4 regions of the Curvivirga sp. genome follow, and region 3 is predicted to be linked to each of the others. Evidence: riboswitches for the same ligand, from Rfam matches in the RefSeq annotation. Region 3 holds a riboswitch; each other region holds the start of a gene.
The links. A riboswitch is a leader RNA that binds a small molecule or an ion and turns the genes downstream of it on or off. The one in region 3 is predicted to bind cobalamin.
Positions count from the first base shown of each region.

Region 1: another riboswitch for cobalamin. It lies ahead of ACOQOA_RS16165 (aromatic ring-hydroxylating oxygenase subunit alpha); the one in region 3 lies ahead of ACOQOA_RS06040 (DUF1636 family protein).
Region 2: another riboswitch for cobalamin. It lies ahead of ACOQOA_RS13055 (aromatic ring-hydroxylating oxygenase subunit alpha); the one in region 3 lies ahead of ACOQOA_RS06040 (DUF1636 family protein).
Region 4: another riboswitch for cobalamin. It lies ahead of ACOQOA_RS11465 (ABC transporter substrate-binding protein); the one in region 3 lies ahead of ACOQOA_RS06040 (DUF1636 family protein).

Region 1 covers NZ_CBDCOT010000009.1:2,260,473-2,266,592, forward strand. Annotated here, with positions in the region: gene ACOQOA_RS16165 (aromatic ring-hydroxylating oxygenase subunit alpha) at 1-976, opposite strand, end outside; cobalamin riboswitch at 1,083-1,281, opposite strand; gene ACOQOA_RS16170 (sterol desaturase family protein) at 1,351-2,343, opposite strand; gene ACOQOA_RS16175 (DUF4856 domain-containing protein) at 2,418-3,845, opposite strand; gene ACOQOA_RS16180 (alkaline phosphatase family protein) at 4,234-5,490, shown strand; gene ACOQOA_RS16185 (LysR family transcriptional regulator) at 5,681-6,120, opposite strand, start outside.
Region 2 covers NZ_CBDCOT010000009.1:1,612,249-1,618,368, reverse strand. Annotated here, with positions in the region: gene ACOQOA_RS13070 (acetyl-CoA C-acyltransferase) at 1-1,190, shown strand, start outside; gene ACOQOA_RS13065 (acyl-CoA dehydrogenase family protein) at 1,220-2,347, shown strand; gene ACOQOA_RS13060 (NADPH-dependent FMN reductase) at 2,477-3,079, opposite strand; cobalamin riboswitch at 3,263-3,492, shown strand; gene ACOQOA_RS13055 (aromatic ring-hydroxylating oxygenase subunit alpha) at 3,630-4,862, shown strand; gene ACOQOA_RS13050 (2Fe-2S iron-sulfur cluster-binding protein) at 4,868-5,941, shown strand; gene ACOQOA_RS13045 (substrate-binding periplasmic protein) at 5,986-6,120, opposite strand, start outside.
Region 3 covers NZ_CBDCOT010000009.1:105,123-111,242, forward strand. Annotated here, with positions in the region: gene ACOQOA_RS06015 (helix-turn-helix domain-containing protein) at 56-1,084, shown strand; gene ACOQOA_RS06020 (NRDE family protein) at 1,063-1,773, opposite strand; gene ACOQOA_RS06025 (hypothetical protein) at 1,823-2,323, opposite strand; gene ACOQOA_RS06030 (LapA family protein) at 2,428-2,811, opposite strand; gene ihfB (integration host factor subunit beta) at 2,909-3,196, opposite strand; cobalamin riboswitch at 3,511-3,726, shown strand; gene ACOQOA_RS06040 (DUF1636 family protein) at 3,892-4,257, shown strand; gene ACOQOA_RS06045 (ABC transporter ATP-binding protein) at 4,254-5,075, shown strand; gene ACOQOA_RS06050 (ABC transporter substrate-binding protein) at 5,068-6,036, shown strand; gene ACOQOA_RS06055 (FecCD family ABC transporter permease) at 6,036-6,120, shown strand, end outside.
Region 4 covers NZ_CBDCOT010000009.1:1,264,685-1,270,804, forward strand. Annotated here, with positions in the region: gene ACOQOA_RS11455 (DUF637 domain-containing protein) at 1-3,055, shown strand, start outside; gene ACOQOA_RS11460 (DUF6966 domain-containing protein) at 3,052-3,330, shown strand; cobalamin riboswitch at 3,719-3,915, shown strand; gene ACOQOA_RS11465 (ABC transporter substrate-binding protein) at 4,207-5,781, shown strand; gene ACOQOA_RS11470 (ATP-binding cassette domain-containing protein) at 5,819-6,120, shown strand, end outside.

The sequences.
Region 1 (6,120 bases), 2.2 Mb from region 3:
TTGTTGTGACTTCTGTCTCTGTTGGACTGATGGGGGTGACACGGAAAACAATTGAATGATCTGCAAGGAAATGATTCCAAGTCGTCGGATAATGGAATTTTAACAATGTACCTGCATCTGCAAATGGTGATCGGCCTAGCCATTTATTAACGGCTGATTTTGTGTCCATGGTATAGCTTTCAGCCCCATCTTTTAAAGGCATTCTTGCTAAACGGAATTGTCCATCCGTATGAATGTAAAATTGAGATTTCATTCCAACAGCTTCACATCTATCGAAATGAGCTTGCAACCTTTCAGGTGGGGTATTGCCTTCAATCTTGGTCACAACGGGATCATCTGGAAAACTTCGGCATAGGGCAGGATGATTACCGCCACAATGATAACATTCGCGATTATTTTCCCATACTAATTTCCAATTTCCTTTTTCAACAATTGTGCTTTCATAAGCGACTTTCGCATTTTCCAGCTCATGTGGTTCTAGATATGGTTCTGCAATGAACTTGAATTCGTCAAAATTGGGTGCATTTTCCGCAAGGCATATATAAACAAGACCTGCGACCGTTCGACAATGCACAGTTTTCAATCCATGTTGGGTTGGGTCAAAATCTGGTCCCATATCACGTGCCCACATAAGGGAACCATCTAATTCATAAGTCCATTGATGATAAGGGCATACAAGTTTGGGGGCAGTACCTTTCGCAACTTTACAAATGACAGATCCGCGATGTCTGCATGTATTGTGAAAAGCGCGTATTTGCTGATCTGCTCCCCTGACAATGATTACATTATATTCGCCAATTTTATAAGTTACGAAATTGCCTGTTTTGGGAATTTCACAACTAGGTATTGCAAATAGCCATTCTCTGTAATGAATGTTTGCTAAGTCATGATTGAAAATCTCTGGATCCGTATAAAATGGACGTTCCAAAGAATAATTCATGCGTCGCGTATTTAGTAAATTTTGAATATCGGTCACTTCGTCTCTCCTGCTGTTTCAGCTCTCATTCACGCCAGCAAAAGAAGACACATGGATAAACGCATTTAGGGCGCATCTATCTATTGTGCCATCATCGCCGCCCGCGATTTGGCAAGTTAAACGAGGCTGGTTTCCGGACTTCGAAGGGGAGATGTGGATAAAGGCCTTCCCGGGAAACCCTATCCCAGTGGCTACTTCTTTATCCTACCTTCATTACCGTTGCGGGGGCAGTGTCGGCCTTTCACCGACTTCCCAATTATCTTAAAGACGTAATATCTTTAAGCACCTCATATGGTGAAAATTTAGAAAAAATCCGGAGAGAGGTTCTTCTGTAAACGACTACGAAAACGTTATTCGCGACGATTATCTAGAAACTATATCGATTTATTGACTGATTTCTTTTTTAGAGTCTGTGATAAAAGCTTTATCATTCGTTTGGTGGATTCTTGAAAAGGCGCTAGATATGCATAAGACAGGCTATGTATCTTATTTGATGTGTTTTTATTGCCAAAAGTGATTTTTTCCGGGGCGCTGGAGGCAAGTACTAGACTTCCTCCCAACCAATCCCATATGGCGAGGACAACACCAAAGTTTTTATCGTAATGTCTGACATTGTTGGAATGATGAATTTGGTGTTGCGCAGGCGAAATAAAGAGTTTTTCTAACCAGTTTCCATAGGTGATGCGAACATGAGAATGGCGTAAATTAGATCCGGTAATGTTGAACAGGAAAATGATAAAGTTAGCCCCCAAAATATCGATTAAGGTCACATTTAATCCGAAGAAGAAAATAAAAAGCGCAATCACGAAACCTTGAATAAGAACAGCCCGGACACTGAAAAGAAGCGCTTCAACAGGATGAATTCTATAGACTGTGAATGGGGTAAGTTTCTCCGCATCGTGATGGATTTTATGGAACTGCCATAAAAAATGATTGCGATGCATTAAGCGATGTAACCAATATTTGGAAGCATCATCAAACAAAAAAATCAAGAATGTAAAAGACAAGCTAACGGCCCAATCCGGTAAGGTGCCTGCAACTGAAGGTCGACCGTTAAAGATCACGTGAAATTCTTCAAACAAATATGTGGCGACGGCCAGTTTCGTTAAAAGGATAGGCGCCATAAGCAGCATAAAAATACGATTGATTACGAAAATACTATAATCCAATCGGGCAGATTTACTGAACCAGATATCTTTGGAAAAGAAACTTTGCCAGAAGCTTTTAATTTTTTGTCGAGAGACTAAACAATATAGGATGATTAGCGGAACAGACGCGGCAAGATATCCCACAAAAATTCGTTTCTGTGGTGAAAATAACGGGCTGATTGCATCCCAAAGTATAGTTGTAAATGATCCTAGTTCCATGGCGGTAAAATAGAACAGGCAGGTAAATTCTGAAAGAAAATACCTGCCTGATTCTAAACTATTTTATGACGATATTAGTCGGTTTCAGCGGAAAGTGCGTCACCCAAGCTATCTGTCAAAGCAGCCATTTCGCCTGTTACGTCATTAGACTTAGCTTTCAAGCCAAATGTTTCATCAAGCAATTTTTGGACGCGTGCCATATGAAGCATGTAAATGCCCCATTCCATTGTTTCACCGCTTAGGTAATCACCATTTGCAGAGATGTCGGAAACTTGCTCATTGTTCAATGTCAATGGGCTGTAACCGATCAAACGGTTCAATTGAGTTGCTGTTGCAGCTAGGTTGTTACGACCTGTTTGCAGCGCCAAAGCAAAGCCTTTCAACTCACCCCAATGTTTCACATAAGCTTTCCAGGCTTTTGTTACATCACCACCAGATTCTTTGATGGTTTGAAGCTTTTGCATGTCTTTATATACGGAACCCGCATATTTAAATGTTGCTTCCGCTAAAACTTTTTCCCAGTTGCTTTCGATGACAGATGCATATTTTTTCAACTGGTCACGTTGTGCATCTGTAAGTTTTTCGCCATTTGCATCTGCGATCAACTGACGACCATCGATGAAGGCTTTGGTGATTGTGTGCAAGTAGTTAGACTTACCACCTTTATCAGCACCCGCAGCATAATATGCAGGACCGAACACCATTTCAGATTTCATGTTTACTTTGCCATCGCCATTCGCGTCGGCAAGTTTCAACACACTTACAGGATCATCAGATTTGCTGCCAAGTTTCGCGATGCCGTAAACTTCTTTTGGAGAAAGAGACAATGTATGAGCCGGTGCACCGAAATAGCCGAATGCTTCATCCCATGCATGCTCTTTACCTGTGTAATACGCGCCATCTTTATATGGTTTGTCATTTGGTTTTTTATCGGCAGATAATTTTTCATCCAAATAATTATCAACAGCTTGGTTGTACATAACCGCGCCCATCAAGAATTTGGAGATCAATTGTGGGTAATTGTAACCAGCTTTAAGATCTTCACCTTTATTGGCAGAAGATGCTTTATCGATCCAGAAAGTTACAAGTTCTGCACCAGTCATACCATTTGGCATACCTGTTACAACGCCGGAATATGTTTTACCAGCTAGGTTTTTCTTTTTACTGATGGAATCAACATCTGTTTCAGCAATGATGAAATCACCTTTGGTTTTAGGCGCGATGATTGCACGACCTGCGTCTTTACCCTCAAAGTAAGACATCATCTGAGCTTTTAATTCTTCGTTTGGTTGGCCGTTACCTTTACCAGCCAATTTTTTCAAAGAATCATGCAAAACCTGACGTGCGATTTGACCTGTATAAGCAACAGATGTTTTTTTATCGCCTTCATAGCCTTTAACTGTTACCGGGAAACCGGAATATACTGGCTCACCGGCAAGAACGGTGGAAGACAGCAATGACACAGAGAGTGCTGTAGCCCCTAATTTAACCAAAAGTTTCATGTCTTTAATCCTACAACTTATTCATTGGTAGTTAATTTGATGTAAATGCTATCTATCACGCATCATAAATAACAGCAAGAAAATAAGAATTACTCGCATTCGCATTTTTCTGTGGTGAAAACCTTAGTTTGTATGGTTTTGACCTTATTGGAGAATGGATATTTTTTGTTCTTTTTATAGTTGCTTTTTAGATGCAGATGAAATGATATTTATTTTATCTTTATATAACTATTTCAAATGGTTAGTATGTTGATAGAAAATTTCATTAGAAAAACTAATCATAGCCATGGAATTTCTCTATTTAACGCCTCGGTTTCTGTCATTAGACTGTCATCAACCGGATTTAAGTTTCCGCACGATAAAAATAGACAGTGGATGTGTTGGGATCATGGCAAAACTTATCACGATCATGATTGATGGGATTAGCGCCGATTTGTTTGAGCGTCACCGCAAATTCATGCCTAATCTTGACTGGTTGGCAGAAAAAGGTACGCAGATAGAAGGTGTGAGTCCTGAAATGTGCGGAACGTCTATGCCGGGCCGTGCCTCCATTATTAATGGTACGCCGCCTTCAGAACATGGTATTTACGGAAATAAGATTTTTGATGAGACGGAAGGTGTGTTCCGCTGGGCTAATCCGGATGACTATCGCACTCCATCGTTAACTCATTATGCCACAAAACAGGGGCTGGATGTCGTCAATCTTGGTTACGGTATGGTAAGACCCGAAGATTGTAGTGTTTATTATGGCCCGTGGTGGGTGGATGAGATGATTGTGCGTGGTCGTGACCAAAATCCGACACCATCTGATAAAAGCTGGATCAATGCGTCAGGTATTGTTGATCCAGAAGGTCGCTTGCAAGCATTAAAAGATAAAGGTCTGTTTCGTGATGTGATTATTCCGGCAGATGAGGATCCTGAATATATGCTGCAAAGAGGTATGCTAGCCGATCAGCAATTTTTTGATATCGTTGCTGCTTTTGCATCATCTGAGAAACAACCGGATCTGATGATCGCGGAAGTTGGTGTAACCGATTATTATATGCATAAATTTGGCACCGATCATTTGATGACTGATTTGTCCTTCCGTGTTGCAGATGCACAAGTTGGCGCTTTGATCAAGCATATGGAAAAAGCTGGTGTTCTAGATGATTATAACTTCCTGGTCTTGGCGGACCACGGTCATGCAGCCATGCAAAAAGGTATGTATGTAGATAATCTGCTGGATGAGGATGTTGAATGGTCCAGTGAAGGTGGCGTTTTATTAGTTGCGCCAAAGGATCAAGCACAGGCGGATACTGTAATATCTAAGATGACAGAGAACGGTATCGAATTGTGGAATAATGACCATTATCCAGAACATCTGAGAGATAAGTTATTGACCTTTGTTGTGCCGGAAGGCTCTGACATTAGTTTTGAAAATGCTAAAAATGGCAACACGGATTTGTTTGGGACTTCAAAATATAAATCTAACCATGGGATGCGGCCGGGGCGTTGGGATGATTTCCGTTTCTGCATTTTCTCCGGTCCTGATGTGGCGAAAAAGAAATTGCCCGTAGCTGAAACCATTAATATTGCGCCAACCATGGCTAAGTTATTGGGGGTTGAAACCCCTTGGGATGCGCAATCCTTAGATATTTTCTAGGAGGTGAAGACTCTTGAGAGATAGATTGAGCGGCATAAGTGCTCTCTATTTCTTGAAAAAGAATTATGTATAGCAGTTAAGAGTTTCCTAATTGCTTGCATAAGATCGCTGTTGAGTAATCGGCAGTAGATCATTATCCGGAGACTTCCCGACAGTCGTTAGGCTGTCGGGATTTTTTTTAATTGCTCGATTAATTATTTTCCGGAAGTTGACAATAATCCATTCCAGTTTGAATGAGACGCTTTTTTAACCATTCACAGAATGTTGTCACTTTTGGAAGCGGAAGTTTATTTGGAAGCACCAGATAATGGGCCCCATCCGAAGGCATTGTATATTTATGGGCCATCACAAGACGGCCATCTTTTAAGGCGTCTTGGGCGGAGAAACTGCGTGTTAGCAATAAACCGTTATCGTTGCAGGCTGCTTCAATAGCTACATTACTGGTGTCGCATTCCAAAATAGGCATGGGAATGAAGTTCGGCATGCCTTGATTTCTAAACCAGTGACGCCATGTTTCCCTTTCCCCAACGACATTTATCAGTGGAAGTTGGGAAATTCTCATCGCATCATTATGGATAGGATAGAGTTCCAGAAATTTAGGGCTGGCAACAACTTGCATAATCTCATTGG
Region 2 (6,120 bases), 1.5 Mb from region 3:
TGGCTGAAGCAAATGATCCAATCGTAATTGTAGGCGCAAAACGTACCCCGATGGGCGGTATGCAAGGCGATTTCTCCGATGTTACTGCATCTCAACTTGGTGGAGCAGCGATCAAAGCTGCCTTGGAAGAAAGCAATGTTGATCCAAAGCTTGTAGACGAATTACATATGGGTTGTGTGCTATCAGCTGGACAAGGACAAGCACCGGCGCGTCAAGCAGGGTTTGCGGCAGGCCTCACAGATATGACACCTGCGAATACTCTAAATAAGATGTGTGGGTCTGGTATGCGCACTGTGATGATGGCCTTTGATCAACTTAAAGCAGATAATGGTGAGATCGTTGTTGCTGGCGGCATGGAAAGCATGACAAACGCGCCTTACCTTTTACCTAAAATGCGTGGAGGCGCCCGCCTTGGTCATGGCGAAGTGATTGATCATATGTTCCTTGACGGTCTGGAAGATGCTTATGAAAAAGGCCGCCTGATGGGCACATTTGCCGAAGACTGTGCAGATAAATATCAATTCACCCGTGAACAACAAGACGAATATGCCTTGAAGTCGTTAAGTAATGCGTTAGCAGCGCAAGAAGGTGATAAATTTAAAAATGAAATCACATCGGTCAAAGTTAAAACCCGCAAAGGCGAGACAATTGTTGATAAGGATGAACAACCGGGTAATTCACGTCCGGAAAAAATTCCACATCTCAAACCAGCCTTCCGCAAAGATGGCACAGTGACACCGGCAAATGCATCCTCCATTTCCGATGGTGCAGCCGCGCTTGTTCTAATGCGGGAATCTGTTGCAAAAAAACATGGTTATAAAATTCGCGCGAAAATCATGGGACATGGGTCGCATGCACAAGAACCGGGCTGGTTCTCTACCGCGCCGGTTCCCGCAACAAAAAAACTTCTAGAAAAGCTAGATTGGTCTGTTGAAGATGTTGACCTATGGGAAGTGAATGAAGCCTTTGCCGTTGTGCCGATGGCTTTCATGAATGAATTAGGCGTATCCCGTAATCAGTTAAACATCCATGGCGGCGCCTGTGCATTAGGCCATCCAATTGGGGCATCCGGTGCACGTATTCTCGTCACCTTACTAAACGCCTTAGAAGTAGAAGACAAAAAACGTGGTGTTGCCGCCGTTTGTATTGGCGGTGGTGAAGGTACTGCTGTTGCGATTGAACGTGTATAATCACTGATTGAATTCAAAGGAGGCATATAATGCTGACAGAAGAACAACAACTCATTCAGGATATGGCACGTAACTTCGCAAATGATGTCTTAAAACCAAAAGCCGTTGAACGCGAAGAAAATCACGAGATTGAGGAATCTGTCCGTAAACAACTGGCAGAACTTGGCTTCCTAGGTATGACCATTGATCCAGAATGGGATGGTGCAGGTGCGGATTATGTGTCTTATGCACTTGCCTTAATGGAAGTCGCAGCGGGGGATGGTGCAGTTTCAACAATGCTGTCCGTTCACAATGCGCCTTTCCTTGCCATCCTTGATAAATTTGCAAGTGATGAGCAAAAAGAAAAATGGATGAAGCCTGCCGCGCGCGGAGAGTTCATTGGTTGTTTTGCCTTAACAGAGGCACATGCCGGATCAGATGCTTCCGCACTTCGCACGCGGGCAGTTAAAACGGATGGCGGCTACATTATTAATGGGTCAAAGCAATTTATTTCTTCGGCCCGTATTGGTGGGGCAACGATCCTATTTGCCGCGACGGATCCAGAAGCAGGTAAAAAAGGATTAAGTGCCTTTTACGCCCCCAATGATACAAAAGGTTTCAATATCGCCGGTGTCGAAGAAAAAATGGGCCAAATGGCGTCTGACACATGCGCCCTGCAGTTCGATGATATGTTTTTGCCTGATGAAAATCTTATTGGCAGCGAAGGTCAGGGTTATAGTATCGCTTTAAGCAGCCTAGAAACAGGACGTATCGGCATTGCCTCTCAATCTGTTGGCATGGCACAAGCTGCTTTTGATTATGCGCTTGCCTATTCCAAAGAACGGACAAGTTTCGGTAAGCCTATCTTTGAACATCAAGCTGTCCAATTCCGTCTGGCCGATGCAGATACAAAACTTGAAGCTGCACGTCAGTTGATTTTACATGCGGCACGTATGAAAGATGCAGGTGTGCCCTGCTTACGGGAAGCAGCAATGGCAAAACTTTTCGCTTCTGAAATTGCGGAAGAAGTATGCTCAGCTGCCATTCAAACATTAGGTGGGTATGGATATTTACGCGAATATCCAGTTGAAAAAATTTATCGCGATGTACGGATTTGCCAGATTTACGAAGGTACTTCCGACATTCAAAAAATTATTATTGCCCGTCAAATGGCTTAAGAATTTATGATTTTCCTGCGAGTCTTAGATTAAGGCTCTAACTCTGTTCATTATTGAACAAGTTATTGGGTATCGATGATTAAAGTCGATACCCATTTTTTTGTTTCTAAACGTCGTATAAAGTTTCAGTTACATACCAAATTTATACTCTTTACGATTTTGATATTTATCACGAACAGGTTTCCACGCTTCTGCTGTGGCCGCCAGATAAGTCATACTATATTTGATCCGTGCCAATAATTCGGTATCAAGGTCAGTCGGTAAGTCTTCAATGAACAAATTTGTGACATTTCGCAAAATGATATGATCAGGTAACCATGTGATCATATTATTCTTTGATCCTGAAACGCGTAAATCCGAAACAGGATAAGCGCCTCCCATACCAGAACTCACTGAAACAATCTGTGCAGGCTTATGGGCCAACTCACCCGCCTCACACATTAACAAGAAGTTTTTAAGATGTGGTGGTGCCATACCAGCCCATTCAGGTGTCACGATCACAAAACCATCAGATGCTTTTAATTTATCCGAGATTGGTTTCCAATGTTTCGTGATATCGCTGTCAGCCTTCCATTTCCCTTCATCCCATAGCGGTATCTTTTCATCTTTCAAAAAAACCATATCCGCCTCAACATCCATATCCAGTTCATTAATTGTATTTTGAACTATCTTTGCAATACGATCAGATTGTGACGTTTCACGTATGCTTCCAGAGACAACTGTAATCTTCATTTATCCACCCTCATTTTTTTGGATCAAATTTTATGACCCCAACATCATAATAAGACCCAAATTTTGAAATTTCGCTTATTTCTTTTTCTCAAAATTATATTACTTCGTCGCGAGATTAATTTAACTTGGCGCAAATTGAAATATGCTCCAGACAAAAATTGGTAATGTGTGCTCATCTTGAGAGATCAAGATTTACATTTTGGTGCCCCATCTCGTTTTCTGATCAAAAACTAGATGGAGATAATTGGGAAACTGGTGAGAGTAATCGAATCCAGTGCTGCCCCCGCAACGGTAATAAGGTGTAGTTTGAACAAAATACCACTGGGTCTAGCCACCCGGGAAGGTTGTTCAAATATGAGGCGTAACACTTCATCCTTTAAGCCCGGAAACCAGCCTAGATGTAACAGTCCACAGAATTGCGGCGGGCGATTTGGCTGAGATATAGGTACCGATGAAAATGCTAGGCAGCAGCATTTTCGGTCCTTGTTCCCACCATAAATAAAGCCAATCCGTAATTCATAACGACCTTTTTTTGAGGAGCAAGGTTATTATGAATACGACACCTAATATGTTGTCTTTGTTAAATACACGGAAGCCAAATCATTCTTTAGAGCGGCCGTTCTACACCGATCCGGAAATTTTTGCGGCGGATTTAGAAAACATTCATTATCGCGAATGGCTATTCGCCATTCCAAGTTGTGAAATTCCAAAAACAGGTAACTTTGTCACCTATAAAGTTGGTGAATATAGTGTTGTCATTGTGCGGGGCGCTGATCAGCAAATCCGTGCATTCCATAACACATGCCGTCATAGAGGTTCTGTGATTTGTAAAGTGGCAAAAGGCACAGCACCTAAGCTTGTATGCCCCTATCACCAATGGACATATGAGTTGGATGGATCTTTGCTTTGGGCCCGTGATATGGGACCGGAATTTGATCCATCCCAACATGGCTTAAAAACAGTACATTGTCGTACAGTTGCAGGTTTAGTCTATATTTGCCTTGCTGATGATGCACCAGATTTTGAAGAGTTTAAATCAGTTGCGGAGCCCTATTTGCAATCACACGATCTAGAAAATGCGAAGGTCGCGTTCGAAAGCACGATTATCGAAAATGGCAACTGGAAACTGGTTTGGGAAAACAACCGCGAATGTTATCATTGTGGTGGTAACCACCCGGCTTTATGTCGCACCTATTCCGATGATCCTTCTATCACTGGCGTTGAAGGTGATGAAGCTCCTGAACATTTACAGGCTCATTTTGATCGATGCGAAGCCGTTGGATTAACGTCTAAATTCCACATCAACCAAGATGGACAATATCGTCTTGCACGTATGCCATTAAAAGATGGGGCACAAAGTTACACAATGGACACAAAACCAGCTGTGACAAAACCTTTGGGTCGCATTGCTCTTCCTGATGCAGGTGCATTGGTTAAATTCCATTATCCAACAACTTGGAACCATTTCCTTCCTGATCATTCTATCGTCTTCCGTGTCACCCCGGTAAGCCCGACAGAAACAGAAGTCACAACAAAATGGCTTGTTAATAAAGATGCTGTTGAAGGTGTTGATTATGACATCAAACGCCTAACGGAAGTCTGGGAAGCGACAAATGACGAAGATCGTCGCGTTGTTGAAGATAATCAACAAGGTATTAATAGCCCTATTTACGAACCAGGACCATATTCACCAACCCAAGAAAGCGGCGTTATCCAATTCGTAGACTGGTATTGTAAAACACTTCAAAAAGGCTTGTCGCCAATTACATTGGCAGCGGAGTAATTCAAATGAACATGGCGAACAAATCGTTCTGGAAAGATAGCGAAATACTTGAATGCGTTTCTGTCGTACCAGAAGTTCCAAATACGGCTACTTTTAGTTTTCGCTCACCAAGTGGCGCGTATTTTGACTATAAACCAGGCCAATTTGTAACATTGGAAATCCCCGCACCGGATCAACCGGGCGGGGTTGTTCATCGAACCTATACCATCTCCTCCTCACCTTCACGTCCGGGATTGATTGCAGTTACAGTGAAGGCTCAGGAAGGTAGTATTGGGACCCGCTGGATGCTTGATAACCTGAAACCGGGCATGCGTATGAAAGCTATGGGGCCTGCAGGTGTTTTCACAAACGCAGATAGCAAAGCCTCTAAATATCTTTTTATCTCAGCAGGTTCTGGCATCACACCGATGATGTCGATGACCACTTATATGTGGGATGAAGGTCACGACCTAGATATCGTCTTCATCAACTGTGCTAAGAGACCTTCTGAAATCATCTTCAAGCAAGGCTTAGAAAGAATGGCAAGCCGTGCACCTGGTCTTGATCTAAAATTCGTGGTTGAAGAACCTGACCCATATAGCCCTTGGACTGGCTATCAAGGTCAATTCAATCAGCTTATGCTTGGTCTTATGGCGCAAGATTATCTTGATCGCGAAGTTTATTGCTGCGGCCCGGAACCATTTATGCAAGCGGTTCGTGAAGCCTTAGCCGGACTTGGCTTTAACATGGATAATTATTTCCAAGAAAGCTTTGGCGCGCCTGTTAAAACCGAGGCAGAACAACCTGATTTGGATGATGTTATCCCTGATGATGAAAGCAAGGCCGAAATCCACTTCACCTCATCAGATGTAACTATCAAAGTGCCTGAGACAGAAACGGTATTAGCAGCCGCACGATCATCCGGCCTAAATATTCCTTCTGGTTGTACCTTTGGCGTATGCGGAACCTGTAAGGTTAAGAAAACCAAAGGTGAAGTTCATATGGTTCACAACGGCGGTATTTCCGAAGAAGATGTGGAAGACGGATTTATCCTAGCCTGTTGTTCGCACCCAATTGGACAAGTAGAGATTGAATGCTAATTTCAAAAAAGGCCTGAGTATATCTCAGGCCTTTTCTTTTCTATTTATTCTACTATGTAGGAATTCATAATTTCCTGATATCGGCCATTTTCTTTAAGTTTTTGAAAACCTATATCAAATTGGTCCCGAATAGCTTCATCTTTAAAAACAAAATGATAAGGGATCGGTTCGAAAATGGG
Region 3 (6,120 bases):
ATTTAGGACGAGAAGCGGATAAGATCGATCCGACTTTATAATATTGGAATTTATTATGTTGGCCATACCTGTGCCATTCGTGGCTTCTATTTTATACATAATGTTAGCAGTTATTGTCTTAATTCTAAGACCAGATCAAAAACGTATGGCTATCGGATTTTTATGCCTATGTGCAATGATGACAACAATTGTGGGTATAAGATGGAGTTTTGACAGTTATATTCTTCAGTTTATTCAACCAGTGCTTGCTGCAAGTATACCGATTTCGGCATGGCACTATTTCTCGCAAGCAGAGAAAGACAGAGCATTCTCTAAACTACATTTCGTACCATTAGCAATTATTGCTTTTGCTTCAGCTACAAGCCTCTATTGGTTACCGCCCTTTGATTTTGCTTTATCGCTTCTATATTTAAGCTACGGAAGCGCTCTAATCTATTCGTCATTACAAACAAAACAAATTCCTGAAAATATACGCCTATCAGAATTGAACTGGGCTAGAAACTCAAAAAGAATAGCAGGATTCATGCTTATTTTCTCTGCAGGAATCGATCTAGCAATTGCGATAGACTTCTCAATAAACAATGGTAAATCAGTTCCATATATTCTTTCAGTCGGACATATTATCCTTCTTCCATGCCTCGCCTTAAGTGTGATCTTAATTTGTCATGCAACACAAAAATCACGCGAAAACAGTCAAACTATGGAAATCGCATCCGATAAGGCGGAAATTTCAGATAAAGAAATACATGAGGTGATTTCGAAATTTACCCACCTAATGAAGGACAAAAAAGTGTATCTTGACCCCGATCTGACTTTGGGGCGTTTATCCAGAAAACTTGGTATCCCCACACGTGATTTGTCAAATGCGATTAATCAATTTTACGGACAAAATATTTCCAAAGTCGTGAATGAGTATCGTATCAAAGATGCAATGACACTTCTGCGATCGGCCGATCAATCTGTGACTTCAATTTTTCTGCAAGTTGGTTTTAATACCAAGTCAAATTTTAACAGGGAATTTCAAAGAATTACTGGATCTAGTCCAAGCGATTACAGACAAAATCAAACAAGCCCTGCAAGTTGAGGGGCATTATCATAACTAAAGTCGAGTGCAAATGCTTCGTCGATACCATTCCCAACTTCGTTGAAACAGACTTCTGGCCAATAGCGCATAGCAGCTAGATTCGGCGCAATGCGAATTTGGGTTATACTTTTTGTATGTGCATTCCCACGACGCATCAGAATTGATCGTCCAGGATCATTTGCATCTTGAGAGAGATGTAAGGAGGACATTACGACTGCGGGCATATGAGGGTAGCCAAGATATTCGTCCTGATAGGCTTTAAATAATTCAGAACGATATTCAATAATTTCAGCTAAACGCTCACCAGATGATGTCAAAAAGAAGCCTTCATTTAAAGAAATCTGCTTTGAGAACGTCTCTTCCCCGCTCCAAGTAAAATGATAAACTTGGCTCTCTTTATAAACCACAAGATCAAATGGGTTAAAGTCCCTATGACTTAGTGACCCACAATAACTTGCGACTTCTTCCAAAGTATTTTTCTTTAAGATTTCTGGGATCAATATCCCCCGGGACTTTGCAACATCAGCGCGATGCTGACCTTGATAATGGTTAAGTAATCCAGCAGCCATCCCATCTTCATTCATACCAACCCAAGTCCCATTTGAGACAGGGTCCACCGGATAGCATAAACCGTGTCCTACTTGTAATCGATTAGCTTCATCACGAAAGCGGCCTTCGTCACGATTCATTGTTAACACAGCCCCATTCAGGGTTGGGAAGATGGTCAAAGTACACATATTAACTAGCAGCTCTTAAGAATGTTGCTGTTGCCGGCGCAAGGCCAATTGAGGCTGGCAACGTAACATTCCGGGTCTTAGCAAGCAAACTAATGTATGCGGTATGATGAATTGTATGATTGATAAGATATAGTACTTCGCGAGATACATTCGATTTAAAACTGCTGGTTTGGCAAGCTGAAACATCAATTTCCGAAATCACTTCAAGATCTTGCTCTCTAAAGGAAACTTGTTGGATATTGATGTAAAGCGCCTCTAGCATCTCACGGGCTGACACAACATTTTCTTCACAACTATGGCCACGACGACGGAGGTTATAATCAAGAACGCCACTCTCAACAGCAGGTATAAATGCTTGAAGATGGTCTGCAATATGGCGAATATGTCTCCCAATTCCGACTTCTACATATACTTCTTGTTGATGATCCTGCTCTAACCCCTCCACAATTGAAATAATATCCAGAACTTGATCCAGACATTTCAATAATGCGTCTTTTAGCATAGATGTGTCTCCGCCTAAAATTAATATTTATTTAGGAAGAGTATAGAGATACTTCGCCCTAAAAAGGCATAAACTCTGTCTCAACTTATTGTGAGGAAAGTACTTTAATTACTTGCAGACCATTTTGAATGCGCTGGCAGTTTTTCTGTATCAGAAGGAACAGGGAGAACAGCCTCATTGATTTCAGTCTCTAACTGTTTTTCAGTTTTTAATTCAGATCGTAAAGATTGGACTTCTTTATCTAAAGCGTTGGCTTTTTTACGGGTATCACGTGCTTCTTTACGTTTATTCTGCCCAGCCATCCAACTTGCGAAACCACCAGCTAGAAAACCAATTAACATCATAATAAAGCCGAATAACACCAATGGCATTTCAACGGAAAAAGGAAATGGCCAAAGCGTAAGTTCAGTCGCTCCGCGATTCGAAACCGCGAAGGATATTGCGATCAAAACCAATGGAAACAATAGAATCCAATTGATGATACGCATATACAGACATCCTTATGAGATATAATGAAAAACTAGGAAAGCTTCTTCCCCGACGAAAGAAGCTTATCACAGGACATAGAAGAGGAAAATCTTTAAGTTATTCGTCATCGCCATTTAGGCGTTCACGCAAAAGTTTACCTGTCTTAAAGAATGGAACCGCCTTTGCATCAACACTTACAGATTCACCTGTACGCGGATTACGACCAACACGCGCTTCACGATGTTTTACGGAAAAGGCACCAAATCCGCGTAACTCAACACGGTCGCCCTGACATAAGGCATCGGTAATTTCATCAAAGATGGTGGTGACAATGCGCTCAACATCGCGATGATACAAATGCGGATTTTGTTGAGCAATACGAGCGATCAGTTCTGAACGTGTCATGTCGGGCTCCAGTTGTATAATCCCATGTCAAAGGTGCAATGAGTGCAACGAATAATTTGCCTTCGACCCTGCTTCAAACGATTTTTCAATTACACCTTTAGCTCTATGGCACTGAAAAATCATCATAACTTTTAAAAGCTTAGCCAAAACAACCGCTTCAGGTCAAGTAGAGTCTGCGTAATTTCATGAAATATATCAGATTCCACGCATAAAACCGCAAGAAATCGTCTGAATATTGCAATTCGCGCATGAGTGTTACTTCTCCTCCTAGTTTAGAATGCGAATAATTTTCTTCTTGAGCTCATTTTCAATTTTCTGTAAGTAGGCTCTACGGTTCTCAATGAAGAAAACTGATTTGAGATTAAAAGGGAATACGGTGCGGTGTATTCATCAGAAGCCAAAGCCGAAGCTGCCCTCGCAACTGTAAGCAGAAAGTGAACCCTATAAACCACTGATCTATTTTGATTGGGAAGGATGGGGAAACGTCAGATCTGTCAGCCAGGAGACCTGCCGCATATATAACTTAATCCGGACGAGGTGTGCCGGGGAGGTCAATAAATGCGTTTCCTGCTTTTAGAGGCTGAGCATCAAAAACCCCATATCTGTTTGGGTAATGATGTAAGCCTTATTAGAAATTCCCAAAAGTTAAATGGGCAATGTCTATGTGCTAATTTACATCGGTATATGGTGATGTAATGATCATATCCGTTTGTTCACATTGTAAATCCAAAAACATTGAAAATTTAAGCCCAACCCAACTCGTTGAACGCTTACAAGCGGGACTGGATAATGATATCAAAATACAGCAAGTTAAATGCTTGGCTGCATGTGAGCACTCAATTTCTGTTGGCATCACGGATACTGGAAAAGCGAGCTATCTATTCGGACATATCTCTTCAGATGAAGATGTGAAAGCCTTAACTGAATTCACTATGCAATACAAAAATCGGCCGAATGGTTGGACGAATGCATCAGAACGCCCCAAAGCTCTCTATAAAAAAACAATTGCCCGAATTCCTGCCAGCATATTTGAGCTGAAAGACAAAGGTCATCAATCATGAAACCGCAAATGACTATACTCTCCTGCAATAAACTTGGCTTCAAAGATACAAAAGGCAAGATACTATTGGATAGCGTATCCCTTACTGTAAAAATAGGAGAGAAAATAGCCATTGTTGGTCCCAATGGCGCAGGTAAATCAATATTGCAAAAACATCTATCCGGCAGATTAAATCCAGCTATGGGTGAGATCAAATTGCATGATATGCCTTTATCCGCCATTCCACCTCTTAAGCGCGCGCAGTTAATGGCGGTCATGGCACAATCTGAACAAATTGAACCTCTACTATCTGTAGAAGAATATGTGTCTCTGGGTCGTATTCCTCATCAACATTCCTCAAAAGCCAAGGAAGACAGAGATCAAATTGATAGAGCCATTCAAATTTGTGGCTTAGAAAAGTTCAAAGATCAAACAATTCAAACATTATCTGGCGGAGAACGGCAACGTACCTCCCTAGCACGTGCTATTGCACAACAGCCAGAATTGTTGTTGCTGGACGAACCGACCAATCACCTTGATTTACGGGCTAGAGCAGACATCCTCAAATTGGTCAAAGGCTTACCTTCAACCGTCATCGCTGTATTACATGATTTATCTCTCGTACATGATTTTGCGGATCGTGTGATTGTTGTTCGACAAGGAAAAATTATATCTGATGGATCCCCATCAGAAAGCTTATCTCCTGCTATTGTACGGGATGTATTTGGAATGGAAACTCTTGATGTCCTCCATCCTGTTACCGGAAAGCCTCTCCGGGTTTATGAGGCTCCTCACTTAGAAACTGATATACAAACTGAAAAGGAATTTACATATGCGTAAGTCTTTTGCTCTTTCTGCATTATTAGCAGCACCTTTGCTCATTGGTGCACAAGTCGCTATGGCTGATAATATAACGGTCGATAGTTGTGGTCGTGAGGTGACCTTCGACACAGCGCCAAGCAAAGTTATCGTTCATGACTTAAATATGAATGAGATGGCGATGGCTCTTAATCTACAAGACAAAATGGTTGGTGTAACAGGCGTAACTGGCTGGTACAAAACTGAAGGCCCTGCCCTTCTTGAAAAATTAGGTGGCGTTCCTGAGCTTGCCCCTAAATATCCTTCATTGGAAAACTTATTGGCGGCTGAACCTGATTTGTTTGTTGCAGGTTGGTATTATGGCATGAAACCGGGCGGTGAAGTAACACCTGATATTCTATCTCAGCATGGTATTCAAACACTAGAACTCACAGAAAGCTGTGTTCATTTAGATAAAAACAAAAAAGCTGCGTCTATGGATTTGTTATTTGATGACATGCTACGCCTTGGTAAAGTTTTTGACAAAGAACAAGAAGCCGACGCTTTAGTTGATGGTTGGAAAAAAGAACTTGCAAGCATCAAAGAAGCTGTTGGTGAAAATGCTGGAACACGTGTGTTTCTATATGACAGTGGTGATGAAAAACCGTTTACAGCGGGCAAATACGCAATCCCCACAGCAATGATCGAAGCTGCAGGTGGTAAAAACATTTTAGACGATATGGACACAAGCTGGGGACGTGCAAACTGGGAAACCGTTGCTTCCAGAAATCCAGAATTTTTAGTTTTATTAGATTATAGCCAAGATGGTAGTGGTGCCGCTGGCTTGATGGATTTCTTAAAATCTCATCCAGTCATGAGTGAAACAGATGCCGTTAAAAACGGGCGTTTTGTTGCATTACGTTATGCCGAATTAACACCAGGACCTGCAAATATTGAAGCTATTCGCAAAATCGCTGCTGCGATGAATCCTGAAAGCTTCTGATGGTTATTCGCAGATTTCCATTTGCATTGGTATGTGTTGCGGCTGGGCTCGTCCTGGCCGTCGCCATGCCATATGGAATTGCAA
Region 4 (6,120 bases), 1.2 Mb from region 3:
TGCCACCGCCAATAACGATATTTCCCTCCTTGGGGCCCAGATTGAGGCCGCCAAAGCAGTCAATATTGATGCGGGGAATAACCTGACCGTTGGTACTTTGGTGGATCAGATCAATGTGCATTACGGCGAAGAATCCGACAAGAAAACCCTTAAGTATGATTATCAAGCCCAGTTAAACAAGCTGACCAGCATCAAAGCGGGTGAAGAGATTTCACTCAAAGCACGTAAAGATTTGGAACTGGTTGGGTCCAAACTGGAAGCGGGCGAAGATATCTTCCTTGAAGCGACTGAAGGCGGCATTCGTCTCCTGACGGCGCGCGACAGCACATTTGAATCCCTAGAAAAGAATTATGAAGGCAAAGCTTGGTTCAAGATGCATAGCCAAGGCGAAATTGCCGAAACTGTGTCTATGGTCTTGATGGAAGCCCAAGGCAGTATCAACTTCAAATCTGCCGAAGGGATCACTGTTGAATATCGTGAAAGTGGCAACCTTTTAGAAGATGCAGCTGCTTTATCCAAATTACCGGGCCTTGAATGGATGGAAGAGGCCCTTGAACGCGAAGATATTGACTGGGTTGCGGTTCAGGAACATTACGAAAGCTGGGATGAGAAAAACGAAGGCATGACCGGCGCCGCCATGGCGGTGGTGGCCATTGCCGTGGCAGTGGTAACAGCCGGGGCTGGTGCAGCCATGCTGGCTGCTGCACAGGGGGTGGCGGTAAGCTCATTGGGTACTGTTGCAACAGCTGTTGCAAATGCTGGGTTTACTAGCATGGTTACAACCGCAGCAACCGCCACAATCAATTCTAAAGGTAAACTAGGGGCAGGTATTAAAGCCGTTGTTTCTAAAGAAGGTATGAAATCCCTACTCTCTGCCGTATTGGTCGCCGGAATTACAGCCGGGGTCACCAACACAGCTGGTGCAGCCGCTAATGGGAGTTCTGGTGCAAATAATACCACATTATTTGATATGACTAATTTAGAGTCTTTGCCCACGGTAGCTAAAAATCAACTCATTAATGCTGCAGTTAAAGCAAGTGTAAATAGCGCGATTTATGGCGGTGATTTTGGCGAGAATATGAAAGATGCCTTTGTAACAGCGGCTATCAATGTAGCATCTTCACAAATATATAACATGATTGGTGATTTTGCAGCGGGTAGTCTGAACGAAGATCTTGGTTTAAGCGACGGGTTCAAACTGGAAGATGGATCTGTTGAGAAAATCCTTCTTCATGCCGTGGCTGGATGCGGTATCGGCGAAGCACGAAGTGGTGGTTGTTTTGCTGGGGCGATTGGGGCGGGTCTCCAAGAGGCGTTAGGGGATGGTTATGCATCGGTCTCATCTGATCCCCAAATGCAGGCTCAGTTGGCGGGTTTAGTTGCTGCGGTTGCTGTCGCTCTATCCGGCGGGGATGCAGATGCCGTCAATACGGCTAATGCAACAGCCTATGATGCAAACCTTTACAATCGCCAACTTCATACAAAAGAAATCTTGGCGATTAAGGAAAAGGCAGAGGCTTTAGATGGTGTTGATGGTTTGAGCGCAGCGGAATGGCAACAAATCCTCGGTCAGGAAGCCATGCGTTTGAATGATGAAGATAATAGCGAATTATTTACAGCATTATCTGAACGCACCGATTTGTCTGGTGCTACCATTCAAATAGCACAAACAGCTATTTCGGATATGATTGCTGCAAATGATGCGACCTTTATAAACGAATTGGGACAGCAACTAAGCTTCCTATCTGAAAATGACGGAGGTCGTTATTTCTCTGAAGCAGCGATGTTATCGAAGGAAATTAGTCAAAACGCAGAATTTTATAATGTAATTTTAAAAGATTCTATTCCGCCTCAATATGACCAATTGGGTGAATTAATTTCTCCTTCTTCATTATTCCAAGCAAATATTTTTGCTAATGTAACCGATCACCGGGATTTTATCGGTGGGGATAATTACGATGGGAATAATTTCGTCGAAGCGCTCTTTGGATATGAAGATAACCCTACACCTGAACAAATTGTCGCCCGTCAGCAAGAGATGTTGTCTTATGCAAAAACGGCAAATGAAACTTTCGAAGTTATTAACGCGAGACTTGCCAGTGATGATCTAACACCTATCCAGAGAGAACAATTACTTGAGCTTAAATCTGACACACTTGATGTCGCAGTCACGACTCTAGAAGGAATAAGTTACCTTAGAGAAAAAGGAGCAGGTGAAGGTATAGCTGAATTTCTCTCGTCTTCTGCACAGGCCACGCTTTTACTTGTGGCTGATCAGGTTAATCTAGCACTTGATCTGGTTATACCGGAAGAGGCTTTGGGACTTGATTGGGGGGCAGGTGAACAGGCTATGGCAAACAATCAGGCTTTAACGAAAGCACTTGTTAAGCTTGCCTATGAATTAAAAGATGACCCAGTTGGTTTTTTGAATGACGTTATAGATGGCTATTCCAACAGATTTGCTGAAGCTGATAAATTAGAAGCCGCAGGAGATGTGATCGGCGCAGAAAGATTACGTAATAATGCTGAGGCTGAACTTATATCAACTGTTGCTGGACTTGCGGGTACAGCGAAAGCTGTCATAAAATCGGGTTTAAATAAGTTAGATGTACAAGTTGCTACAAATAGATTGCCGGATTTCCAACATGGTATACCACAAGGCGAATATGATGCTATTAATCCCGGTCCACTTGATGATGGTTTGGCAGGAACTTTTTCTGGTGGAAAGTATACGGAAGTTGTTTTAGATAAAGATGTGATCTTACATCGGGCTGGTACAGAGGATACACCTCTAGGACAATTTTTTACGCAAAATTCTCCGGACGGTGTTCTTAAAACAAGAATTGATAGTGCAGTATTACCTGAATGGCCTGGTGGAGGTGCATCGCCAATAGATTCAGCTTTTGAGGTGAAAATCCCCGCAGGAACAAGAGTATATGTGGGTGAAGTTGGTTCGCAAGGAGGAATATATGTTGGTGGAACGCAACAAATCGTGGTTCCTAAACCGTGGTTAATTGAGGGTGTTCAAGTTATTGGGAGTAAACCTCTTCAATGAGTAAGGTAGATATTGAAAAAGCCGAACTATATTTGTCCGAAATGGGAGAGTTATTAGAGAAAAATAATTGTTCTCCATTTTGGGCAAATAAATTGAAATCTCTCGCGGCAAAAAAAACACTGTGTCCAGATGATTTTAGGGTCCAGATTAAAAGTATGTTTGGTGGAATGGGGTCATTGAATGATCTTGTATTATTAGATGATGATGGGAAGGTTGATCGTGATCTTAATATAATCTTTGATGATTTGAGAAAGAAGTTATTTGATGTAATCTAGAGTATTTCCCTCCTTGGGACCCAGATTGAGGCCGCTAAAGCAGTCAATATTGATGCGGGGAATAACCTGACTGTCGATATTTTGGTTGATCAGATCAATGTGCATTACGGGGAAGAATCCAACAAGAAAACCCTAAAAATGATTATTAGGCTCAGTTAAATAAACTAGTTAGTTTGAATACAGGTGGGGAGTTTTCTTCAAAGCCCAGCATGACTTAAGCCTGATCGACAGATAGACTTGATACGAGAATAATAGGGGGTGTCTCGTGATAAAATTAACGCATATCCTTAACAAGCAAGACCTCGCATTTTTGATACATCTTGACGTATGAATTGTGCGTTCTTGTTAATGGTGCAAATTTAATTGACATGAGAATCGTTCTCATTTAACTATTTTTACAGATATTGGTGCTTCAAATTTTGAGGTGAAAAGGGAAATTGGTGAAAATCCAATACTGCCCCCGCAACTGTAAACGGTTAGCGTCGACTGATAATGCCACTGGTAGAAAATCGTCTATTGGGAAGGTTATGTCGAAAAGCAAAGATCCGTATAGTCAGGAGACCTGCCAGTATTAGCGTTACCCGTCCTTCATACGGGGAGGTTTGAAGGCATGGCAACCCATTGTGGTGACGCAACTTGTGTCGCTATGGTGGGAATTAATCAATATATCTGATCAATTTCCAAATAAATATGTGAGATCCGTTTAACTCAGTTACACAGTTAAATGGATTTATATGTTTTCTATAGCTTAATTTTGTTTTGGCTTTGATAGGAAGGCTCCCTCTCAACCTATCGATGATCAAAAAAAGATGTTGGCAAACGTAACACAAAACAATAAATGTTATGTTATAACATATCAAATATATGGAAAGTTCTATGCTATCTAAATTACACAATTTTTCTGCAGCTGGTCTATTAGCTACCACTTTGATTGCGTCCGCAACATTTACTGCTACAAATTTGTCCACGGCTATGGCCGACGAAAATATTATGACAGTTGCCGTGCCTTTTGGCCCTAAAGGTTCCGTGCCTGATCCACGTGCCCGTCAAAATGGCTGGATCAGTAACCGCGCAGGGGTTTCAGAAACACTAATTGGCCTGACCTATGATATGCAACAAGCCCCAAGGCTCGCGGTTTCTTATGATCAAATATCACCGACAGAATGGAAAATTGGATTACGCAAAGGTGTAAAATTCCATGATGGTAGTGCAATGACCGCCCAAGATGTGAAAGCGTCTTTTGAAAAACTTTCTGAAGAAGGTCATTCGGCTCATAATCCACGGCTTGTGAAATTACTTGGTATCAAAGAAATTAAGATTGTAGATGATCACACTCTTGTTTTTGAAACCAATACACCAAATTCTGCTTTTCTTTGGTCTTTAACTGAGCCTTCGGCTGCTGTCATGAAAGAAGGTACTAAGGAACTTCCTTTAATTGGTACTGGGCCTTTTGTCTTCAAGGAAGCTGAAACGGGAAAATTCTATCGTACCGTTGGATTTGATCAGTATTGGGGAGGAAAACCAAATCTAGACGGTCTTGTTTTAGATACAATTCCTGATCCTTCAGTTGCGGCCTTGGCATTGCGTTCTGGTGACGTTGATGTTGTTACAAACTTCAATGAACAAGAATTTGATAAAGTGAAACAAAGCGGTGACTTTAATACCTATGCAACTGAAACTTTACGTCTGTTCTTTATTCAACCCCAAACAGAAAAAGGCCCGTTGAAACACAAAGTTTTGCGTCAGGCAATTTCATTGGGGCTTGATCGTGATTTGATGGTTCAGGTTGCACTGGCAAATGTGGGTGGTGCCGCGTCAAAATCTATCTTCCCACAACAAATGAAATCTTGGGTGAATAAAGCGGTTGACCTTCCGTTCAACGTAGAAAAAGCCAAAGAAATTTTGGATGCTGCAGGTATCAAAGATTCTGATGGCAATGGTATTCGTGAAGTCGATGGTGCAGACATTGTATTGAAAGTTCGCTCATACGAAGGTCGCCCTGCTTTGAAACCGTCTCTGGAAATTACGCAAGCCTTGTTGCAACAAATTGGTATCGGTGCGGAAGTTTCCATGGGTGAATGGGGTGCGAATAATGCATCTCTGGAAGCGGGTGAAATTGATATGCATCTTCAGGCATGGGGTACTGCCCCTCAAGGTGATCCAGACTATTTCCCATCCACACTTGTACAAACGGGGGCAAAGTATAATGTTTCTGGATACAGCAACTCTCTTGTCGATAAGTTGTTAGAACAGGGACGAAATGAGTTTGATAACGAAAAACGCAAAGTCTTCTATGATGAAGTACAAGAAATCATCAATGAAGAACTGCCTTTGATCCCTCTATTCCATAAAACACAGGTATCTGTGTCGTCTAAGGCCGTGGAAGGATATAAAATCCATCCTGCTGAAACTTACCTCGCAACACCAGAGCTTACTCTTGTTAAAGAGTAAAGAGCTGTTGTTGTCCTGCGCCGGGTTGAGTGTCCATATGGATACTCAGCCCATCTTGCAGGAGATTGACTTGTCTATCTATGCAGGTGAAAAAGTCGCTATCGTAGGCCGTTCTGGTTCTGGGAAATCTACTCTGCTGCGCGGTTTGTTTGGGTTGTATGCACCGATGAAACGAACGAACGGCAGTATTCAATTTCAGGACCAGATGAAATCTTCTGATATTGCCTATGTTCCGCAAAATCCAGATTTCGGATTTGATCCGCTAAAAAGGCTCGTTTGGCAGTGGAAACAATTTTGCAAATGGCATTTGAAAGCAGCTGGCAAAGAAGTTGAAGATTT